Regions from separate parts of the Halomonas sp. LC1 genome, predicted to be linked through region 3. Evidence: predicted binding sites of a transcription regulator. Region 3 holds the regulator's gene; each other region holds the start of a gene.
The links. The regulator LexA, encoded in region 3, represses DNA repair genes until DNA is damaged. The targets are predictions, from matches to a motif close to TACTGTNTANNTANACAGTA.
Positions count from the first base shown of each region.

Region 1: a site for LexA is predicted at 1,300-1,319, ahead of recN (DNA repair protein RecN). Genes of this name have one in related genera too.
Region 2: a site for LexA is predicted at 2,000-2,019, ahead of QIT27_RS02565 (LexA family protein). Genes of this name have one in related genera too.

Region 1 is NZ_JASSPG010000008.1:215,459-218,735, reverse strand. It holds gene dnaK (molecular chaperone DnaK) at 1-385, opposite strand, end outside; gene grpE (nucleotide exchange factor GrpE) at 538-1,167, opposite strand; gene recN (DNA repair protein RecN) at 1,367-3,040, shown strand; gene fur (ferric iron uptake transcriptional regulator) at 3,223-3,277, opposite strand, start outside.
Region 2 is NZ_JASSPG010000001.1:545,754-549,030, reverse strand. It holds gene QIT27_RS02575 (sodium ion-translocating decarboxylase subunit beta) at 1-753, shown strand, start outside; gene QIT27_RS02570 (IMPACT family protein) at 830-1,447, opposite strand; gene QIT27_RS02565 (LexA family protein) at 1,475-1,930, opposite strand; gene ccmA (cytochrome c biogenesis heme-transporting ATPase CcmA) at 2,192-2,812, shown strand; gene ccmB (heme exporter protein CcmB) at 2,826-3,277, shown strand, end outside.
Region 3 is NZ_JASSPG010000009.1:37,894-41,170, reverse strand. It holds gene purU (formyltetrahydrofolate deformylase) at 168-1,022, shown strand; gene QIT27_RS14945 (energy-coupling factor ABC transporter permease) at 1,040-1,711, shown strand; gene lexA (transcriptional repressor LexA) at 1,745-2,425, opposite strand; gene QIT27_RS14935 (TetR/AcrR family transcriptional regulator) at 2,652-3,277, shown strand, end outside.

The DNA.
Region 1 (3,277 bases), on a different contig from region 3:
CTTCGGCGGTCTTCTTCATTTTCTTCAGCACTTCCGCGCTTACCTGCGGCGGTGCCATTTTTTTGCCTTTCACTTCTACCCACGCATCGCCGTTATCGGCTTCAGCGATTTTGTAGGGCACCATCTTGATGTCTTTTTGAACGACGTCGTCTTTGAAGCGGCGGCCGATCAGACGCTTGATGGCGTAAAGGGTGTTTTCCGGGTTGGTCACGGCCTGGCGCTTGGCGGCCTGACCTACCAGGGTTTCGCCGTCGTCGGTGTAGGCAATGATGGAAGGCGTGGTACGACCGCCTTCGGCGTTTTCAATGACTTTAGCGCTGTCACCATCGAGCACGGCCACACAAGAGTTAGTGGTGCCCAGGTCGATACCAATAATGCGTCCCATAGCAAAAACCTCGAATTCGGTTGAAACAAAACTGATGTTTTACGCCGCTGTTACTTACTTGGCGTCTGCGGGTTTTCCCGCGGGTTGCCCTTTATTTGGGGGCCGCTTGCAGCATTTCAAGGGCTTTTTTTACTGCAATGCGTCAACGCGGCTTAATTCGCTTTTTGGCTGACCACGACCATGGCAGGGCGCACGAGGCGGCCGTTCAGCAGATAGCCTTTCTGCATCACATCCATCACGGTGTTGGGGTCGAGCTCTGGGTTCGGCACCATCGCCATGGCTTCATGCACCTGTGGGTCGAAGGGCTCGCCCTGGGGCTCGATGCTTTCGACGCCAAACTTGCTCAGCACGTCTAGCTGCATCTTGAGGGTCATGGAGACACCTTCACGATGCACGTCGGACGCGTCGTCCTGCATGCTTTCCAAGGCTTTCTCAAGGCTATCCACCACGGGCAGCAGCTCTTTGACGAACTTCTCCAGGGCAAACTTGCGCGCTTTTTCGGCTTCTTGCTCCGCCCGGCGGCGAACGTTTTGAGCCTCGGCAGCGGCGCGCAGCGCTTGGTCTTTGGCTTCCGCTAGGCTCTGCTCCAGCTCTTCTACCTGGGCGGCCAACACGTCGGCTTCGGGGCTGCCGGCGCTGCCTTCCAGCGGCGCATCGTCATCGATCAGCCCTTCCAGTTCGCCTTCCACCAACCGCTCCTCGGCAGATTGGTCGGTGACCTCTGCTTCCTGCTCTTGGCGTGCCAGCTCATCTTCCAACGGGGTTTGCGGTTCTTTTGCCATGCCTTGCTCCTGAAATAAGTAACGGTGCCGGTGGCGGCCACCTGAGTTAAGTAGCGGGTGTTAACCACGTATGCAGCCTATATGGGGGCCATAAAAGCCATCTCAAGAGGGGCATTGAAGTGAGTTATCGACTACTGTATAAAACAACAATTATTGGATAAGTATCCAGCTTCTGTGCCGCACCGCCTCAGGAGGCCTTATGCTTACGCAGCTAGCGATCCAAGACTACGCGATCGTTGATCGTCTCGAACTCGACCTGACCCGGGGCATGACCGCCATTACGGGCGAAACTGGGGCGGGTAAATCCATTCTGTTGGGTGCCCTGGGGCTCTGCCTGGGCGAGCGCGCCGATGCGGGTAGCGTGCGCCACGGCTGCGAGCGAACCGATCTCTCCGCCCGTTTCGATATTCAGCATCTGCCCGCCGCTACCGAATGGCTGGTGGCCCGCGAACTGCCCGCCGACGAGTGCCTGCTGCGCCGCGTGGTCACTGCCAACGGCCGCTCCAAGGCGTGGATCAACGGCCACCCGGCGACCATTGCCGATTTGAAATCCCTTGGCGAACAGTTGATTCAGATTCATGGCCAGCATGCCCACCAAGCCTTGATGCGGGAAGAGACGCACTTGGCGCTACTGGATGATTACGCCGGACTTCGCGAACGCAGCCAGCAGCTCGCCGAGACGTTCCGCGAGTGGCGCAGCGCTCGCCGTCGGCTGAAAAAACTCAGTGAAGAGGGCAGCGAAGTCGAGGCCAAACGCCAACTGCTGCGCTATCAAGTCGAGGAGCTGGATCAGCTAGGCCTTGCCGAAGGCGAGCTGCAAACCTTGGAAGAGGAGCAGCACACCCTGGCCCACGCCGAAGAGACCCTGCGTGAAACCCAGTTTGCCGCCGACTGCTGCGAAAGCGATGAAGGGGGCGCCCTGTCGCTTCTCAACCAAGCCTACGCCCACCTGAGCGCGCTGCCCGGCAGCGATAAAGGCACGCTTGCCAACACGCTCACCATGTTGAGCGATGCACGCATTCAAGTCGAAGAAGCCGCCAGTGAGCTGCACCGACTGGCCAGCACTACCGAACTGGACCCAGAGCGGCTGGCGTGGGTAGAGGAGCGGATGGGCGACGTACACCGCATTGCCCGTAAGCACCACGTCGCTCCCGAAGAGATTTGTGCGCTGCATGCCCAACTCAAACAGGAAGTGGCGCAGCTCGAAGCCAGCGATGACGACCTAGAAGCCCTCAGCAGCCAAGTGGCCGAGTACCGCGAGCGTTACCGCAGCGAGGCCAAGCAGCTCACCGAAGCACGTCAGAAGGCCGCCGTGCGTCTGGGCAAAGAGGTGCAGCAGCAGTTGGCCTTCTTGGCCATGGGCAAAGCACGCTTCGAAGTGGACGTCACCCCGCGCGAAACGCCTTCCCCCGAGGGCTTGGACCATGTGCAATTCCTGATCAGCGCCAACCCGGGCCAACCCGCCCGGCCGCTCACCAAGGTCGCTTCCGGGGGCGAGCTGTCGCGCATCAGCTTGGCCATTCAAGTGGTGGCGGCGTCGCATTCGACGATTCCGAGCCTCGTCTTCGATGAAGTGGACGTGGGTATTTCTGGGGCAACGGCGGAAATCGTCGGCCAGCTGCTGCGAAAGCTGGGGGAAAACGGTCAGGTGATGACCGTGACCCACCTGCCTCAAGTGGCCGCTCAAGCGCACCAGCATCTGCACATCGAAAAGCGCGCCAAGCGAGACACCACGCTCACCCACATGGCGCTGCTGGACGAGCGCGGCCGGATCAGCGAGCTGGCGCGTATGCTGGGCGGCGTGACGCTATCCGACCAAACCCTGGCCCATGCGCGGGAAATGCTCCACGCCAGCCAGCGCCCGCCCCACTAACTCCCAGGGTCTCTAACGCCCAGGTATCTATCTCCCCAGCATCCAAGCCCACGCCACCTGACTCGCGCAGGTGGCACAGCGTACCTAGGCCTCCGTTGAATGCAAAACGCCCCCAGAGCGCCAGTGATACGTTCACTCGCACGTTGGGGGCGTTTTTACACGGCGTTGCGCTTAACGATTCGCTATTTGCGATTCGTTGGGCCGCTATCCTGGCGTGTCACATCAGACCCGCGAGGG
Region 2 (3,277 bases), on a different contig from region 3:
TCCATGGGCATCATGGATTTCTCGCTCAATCAGGCGGCGGCGATTGGTATCATCGGCGGGGCGGATGGTCCGACGTCGATCTACGTTTCCAGCGTGCTGGCGCCTGAGTTGCTAGGGGCGATTGCCGTCGCGGCCTATGCCTACATGGCACTGGTGCCGTTGATCCAACCGCCGATCATGCGCCTGCTGACCACCGAAAAAGAGCGCAAGATCACCATGACGCAGCTGCGTCCGGTCTCTAAGCTCGAAAAAGTGGTCTTCCCACTGATGCTGTTGATTGCTGTCGCGCTGTTTCTGCCGGACGCGGCACCGCTGCTGGGCATGTTCTGCTTCGGCAACCTGATGCGTGAGTGTGGGGTAGTGGAGCGCCTCTCCGATACCGCGCAAAATGCGCTGATCAATATCGTCACGATCATTCTGGGTCTGTCGGTAGGGTCTAAGCTGATGGCGGAGAGCTTTTTGGCGTTCGAAACCTTAGGGATTCTGGGCCTGGGGATCGTGGCGTTCGGTATCGGCACCGCTGCCGGTGTCTTGATGGCCAAGCTGATGAACCTAGTCAGCAAAATGCCCATCAACCCGCTGATTGGCGCGGCGGGTGTGTCTGCCGTGCCGATGGCGGCGCGTGTGGCGAATAAGGTGGGTCTGGAAGCGAACCCGCATAACTTCCTACTGATGCACGCCATGGGGCCGAACGTTGCTGGGGTCATCGGTTCGGCAGTGGCTGCCGGTGTGATGATCAAGTACCTGGGCTAAGCGGCTAGTTAGACAGCACGTCTGCCGCTATAGAACGCGGCTTACCGAGCAAGCGCTCGTGTAAGCCGCGTTTTTTTTATATTTGCTGTAGCTCAATGGATGTTTTAAGGCGGTTTTCCAGTCCGCTGATATCCAGCTCGACATCGCGTGGCCAGCCAATGGTTAAGCTCACTCCGTTGCCATCGTACTCCGCCTGTTGCACGGGCAGTGCCTGCTCGTCGCACCAAGCGCGGGCTTGCGCTTCGTGGGCGAAGCGGACCTTTAATAAATAGCTATCCCGCTCGACGACTTCCCGGGTGGGCAGCGTTTCCAGCCCGGCATTGACCGCCTGCGCATAGGCGCGTGCCAAACCTCCGGTACCTAACTTGGTGCCGCCAAAGTAGCGAATCACCACGCAACCAATTTCGCCAATCTGGCTGCCCTGCAACGCCTGGAACATCGGACGGCCTGCGGTTCCGCCGGGCTCGCCGTCGTCGGAAAAGCCAATATGCGTTTGCTCTCCAGGAGGTCCGGCGATAAACGCAGTGCAGTGATGGCTGGCATTCGGGTGGGCAGCTTTGGCCGCTTGAAGCAGCGCGTCGAAGGCGTCGGTGGTAGGAGCGTGGCACACCCAGGCCAAGAACTGACTCTTTTCAACGTCAATCTCGGCGGTGTGCCATGTCTCAGGGGCTAAATCAGGGACTCGATAGCGCAAATAGTACTCCCAGCAGGGTGGATAACGTTAATGGTGCCGGGTTTCCGTTGCGTGGTGGGCTACGCCCATTACCATGCCCAGCACCTGGATATCACAATTATGCAGGAAGACTTCGGACATCGCTGCATCTTCGGGCCATAAATGAATGCCTAAACGGCTGATAGAGAGCTGCTTCAGCGCCACTTCCCGCTGGTTAATCGTTGCTACGACGGTTTCTTGATGAGCGTCGTGCTGGTGGCGATGAATGATGATGACATCGCCGTCGAAGAGGTTGCAGTCGCGCATGCGATCGCCGCGAATACGCAGGGCGTAGGTGTTGCGACGTGTGACGCGAGGGGGTGTGCACGCTTGGCGCGCATGTGATGAGGCGCTGCGAGACGCTAGTGGGGTAGGCGTCGATGGCGCTACCGGTTGAGACAGCGTCTGAGAGGGTACGTAAGAAGGTACGTGAGACGTTACCTGAGGGGATAGGCAAATCGTCATAGTGTGTTCTCCCATGCAGCGCCCGTTGCCAAGGCGTTTGATTGAGTCGATAGCTGTAGTTTTATTCTGTTGTGTCTATTTATACAGTTGTTACAGTATAAGCCTGTTTTTGCATACAGTGCTAGTGCTGTCTCACACCTGGGTTTCTTACGCGGAAATTGAGACAGGTCACGCTGCGACCCAAGACCGCAGAGCGTGACTGGCGAGAAAGGGCCTTTCCGTGTAGAGTTCGACCCAAAATCAACGTGCCTGGAGTGTCTTTTGAGCCTGTGCCTGCAAGCCCGACAATTGGCCTGTGAACGCGACGACCGTTGGCTGTTTGAAGGGCTCGATCTCGATATCCAAAGCGGTGAGATCGTGCGCATTGAAGGCCCCAACGGCAGCGGCAAGACAACGCTGCTGAAAATACTCTCCGGGCAATTAACCGATTACCGTGGCGAGCTTTACTGGAATGGCGAACCCATGCGCCAAGCCCGTGAACATTTTCTCGCCAATTTACTCTATTTAGGTCATGCCCCAGGCGTGAAAGCAGGCCTGTCACCGCTGGAAAATCTAGCTTGGTATCAGGCGCTTAGCGGAGAAAAGGGCAGCGAGCCTGCACGTGAGGCAGCGTTGGCTGCCGTTGGGTTGGCGGGGTTTGAAGATGTTCCTGCCGGCCAGCTTTCCGCCGGGCAGCAGCGGCGCGTGGCGCTGGCACGCCTGACCCTGACCCAGCGGGCGCTGTGGGTGCTCGACGAGCCTTTCACCGCGATTGATCGCCAAGGGGTGGCGGCGCTAGAGGCGCAGCTGGTGGCGCATGCGCAGTCTGGCGGCTGCGTTCTGGTCACTACTCACCACGCATTGACCGAGTCACCTGTGCTTAGGCGCATTCAGCTGGGGTAAGAAGGAGACAGCGTTGCAACGTTCACACGCTCAACTGAGCACCCCAGAGGTGGCTATCCATGCTCCCCAGGGCGGTCTGCTGGTGGCCATAAAGGCAACCCTCAAACGCGACCTCACCCTGATGCTGCGCCGTCGTGGCGAAGTGCTCAATCCGCTGGTGTTCTTTGCGCTGGTGATTACCCTGTTTCCCATTGGTATTTCACCGGATCCAGAGCTGTTGGCAAGCATTGCGCCAGGGCTTTTATGGGTGGCCGCACTGCTCGCGGCACTGCTTTCGCTGGATAGCCTGTTTCGCAGCGACTACGACGATGGCAGCCTGGAACAACTATTACTGGCACCCCAGCCGCTGGCGGCGCTGGGGTTGGCAAAAGTGGCGGTACATTGGTTGTTAACGGGTTTGCCGCTGGCACTGATGGCACCGCTGCTGGGCATCATGCTGTCGCTTCCAGCGGGAAGCTACGCCGT
Region 3 (3,277 bases):
TAATCCCTTAACTATACGGGATGCGGGGGGCGGGTAACAATCATCGCGGCACCTGACCACGGTGCTTCATCATCCGGCTTACGTTACACTAAGGTCGCTACAGAGTTTACCTGCCGCCCGGCAGGTGCTTGGCGAGCGTGCCGTTAAATACGTTAAGAGTGTTTGTGATGTCTCATTATTACCGGTTAGTTGTTTCCTGCCCAGACCAAGTGGGCATTGTGGCGCGTGTCTCAAGCTTTATTGCTCAGCAGGGTGGTTCCATTACCGAGGCAAGCCAGCACTCGGATTTAGAGACTGGCCGCTTTTTCATGCGTTATGAAATTCTGGCGGACTCACTCGGCATGTCGGCAGAGGCGCTGCGTACCGCGTTCGAACCCGTCGCTGCGGAGTTCGATATGCAGTGGTCGCTGGTGGATACCGAGAAACGCCGCCGCGTGGTGTTGATGGTATCCCGAGAGTCTCACTGTTTGGTCGACTTGCTCTACCGCTGGCAGGCAGGGGAGTTGGATTGCGATATCGTCGGCGTGATTTCCAACCATGACGATATGCGTTCGCTCACCGAGTGGTACGGTATTCCCTACCATCATGTGCCGGTCGATCCTGCCAACAAACAGCTGGCGTTCGATCAGGTGCAAGAGCGGATCGACGCGGCCCGTGCAGACTGTGTTGTGCTGGCCCGCTATATGCAAATACTGCCGCCCTCGCTGTGCGAGCGCTATGCAGGTCGAGTCATCAACATCCACCACAGCTTCCTGCCGTCGTTTGCCGGTGCCAAGCCCTACCATCAAGCCTATGAGCGGGGCGTGAAGCTGATTGGTGCGACATGCCACTACGTGACCGAAGAGCTGGACGCCGGGCCGATCATCGAGCAAGACATTCATCGGGTCAGCCACTGTCATACGCCTACCGACCTCGTTCGGTTTGGTCGCGACGTGGAGAAAGCGGTGCTGGCTCGCGGCTTGCGTTGGCACTTGGAAGATCGCGTACTCATCCACGGCAATAAGACGGTCGTCTTTAGTTAATCGATTCTGGGGGCGCTATGTCCTTTGCACAAAGCGTATTGGCACCGTGGGCGCTCGTGATGAGTGGGTTGTTGTCACTGGGTGTGATGGGCTGGTGCGTTTGGCTGCGCCCCTGGCAACCTCTTCTGGATGATCCGGCGCTTCAGCACCGCTGGCTGGCCGCAACCCTGATCGTCATGCTGTTTTGGCAGCTACGCGCGCAAGCGGTGGATTGGCTGACGCTGCATTTGGTCTTTACGGTGCTGATGACGCTGGTATTCAAAATGCCGTTAGCGCTCATCAGCAACCTGATGATCAACGTTGCCATGGTGGCGATTGGACGAAACGACTGGGCCCTGCTGGGGGCAAACGTGCTGGTCACCGGCATCGTACCTGCCATGGTGACAGGCGTAGTGTGGCGGCTGGTTGATCGCCGGCTGCCGGATAATTTGATGGTCTTTCTGTTTGCCTGCGGCTTTTTTGGTGCGGCGCTGTCGACATTGGGGGGGGGACTGTCGGCGGTGGCGCTCATCCTCATGGCGGGCACTGACCCTGAAGCCGTGTATCTGGCTCAAGAGTATGCCCGCTTTTTACCGCTGCTGATGCCTTCCGAGGCCTTCATTACGGGGATGCTGCTCAGCATCCTGCTGGTCTACCATCCGAACTGGGTGGCCACGTTCAATGACCACCGTTATATCGACTCCCAGTAACGCAGGCGAGTGTGTGCAGAGCGTCGGTGAGGATCAGCCCAGTGCCTGACCGTTGCCTCCACGAATTACCCCAACGCCGACGCCTTCGATATCCAGTTGCTGCGTGCGCAGATCGATCTCGATGGGGGCAAAGTCGGCGTTCTCGGCAATCAACGTCACTTGATGCCCCTGGCGTTTAAAACGCTTGACCGTGACTTCGTCTTCTAGTCGTGCTACCACGATCTGACCATCCCGCACGCGGTCGGTACGGTGAACGGCCAGTAAGTCGCCTTCCAAAATGCCGACATCTTTCATGGAGAGGCCGCGTACCCGCAATAAATAATCGGCCTTGGGCGTGAAGTACTCGGCAGGCAACGGGCAGTAACGGTCAATGTGCTCGGCGGCCAGAATCGGGCTGCCAGCGGCCACTTCACCAATCACGGGCAATCCGTTGGGGAGAGGGTCAGCGGCGACCGATGCTGTGGCAGGGGCTGGCGTATCGGCAGGTTCCAGCGGCTCTTGATTAGGCAGACGGATCCCACGGGACGTATTACGAATAATGCGAATGGCCCCCTTGCGCTCTAACGCGCGCAGGTGCTCTTCCGCTGCATTGGGAGAGCGGAAGCCAAGCGCTTTGGCGATTTCGGCGCGCGTTGGCGGATAACCCAGCTCACCCATGGTCTTAACGATGAAATCAAATACGTGCTGCTGACGTGCTGTGAGTGGACGCGACATACCAAACTCCAAAACAGTGAAAAGACAGTAGCTACATGTCGGCTTAATCAGTATGTGGTTAAGTATACAGTATGTTGCTCTGTCCAGTACATGGCGAGGACCACGAAAGCTAGACAAACATGAAACCCGTCAATGACTAGGCACGAATTGGATAAGAGATTGAGCCAGCAAAGCGAATGGCATAGTATTCAGCGTTGTTTAAAACACCTGTTTTTTGGAGGGCGTTATGGCCCAGTCGGATACGGTAACGCGTATTTTGGATACGGCAGAGGTGCTATTTGCAGAGCGAGGCTTTGCCGAGACGTCGCTGCGCAATATCACTAGCAAGGCGCGGGTCAATTTGGCCGCCGTGAATTACCACTTTGGGTCCAAAAAGGCGCTGATTCAAGCGGTGTTCGCCCGCTATCTTGATCCGTTCTCGGCGCGCTTTCATACCGCACTGGATGAACTAGAGGCGCGCTACCAGGGCCAGCCGATTCCCCTAGAAGTGTTGCTGGAAACCATGGCGACCACGGTGCTCGCCGTTCCAGCCGAGCGCAATAGCTTAAAAGTGTTCATGCGACTGCTAGGGTTGGCCTACAGCCAAGCGCAGGGACATTTGCGGCGTTACATCCAGCAGCAGTATGGTGATGTGTTCACCCGTTTTACGGAGCTAGTGCGCAAAGCGACGCCGGATCTGCCGGACGCCGAGCGCTTCTGGCGGCTACACTTTATGTTAGGAACGGTAATATTCACGCTGTCAGGGCTGGATGCACTGCGCGATATTGCTGCCAAGGATTATCAAGAGCAGGTCACGGTGCGTGATTTGGTGCGACGGCTGCGTCCTGTCGTAGTGGCGGCCATGAATGCACC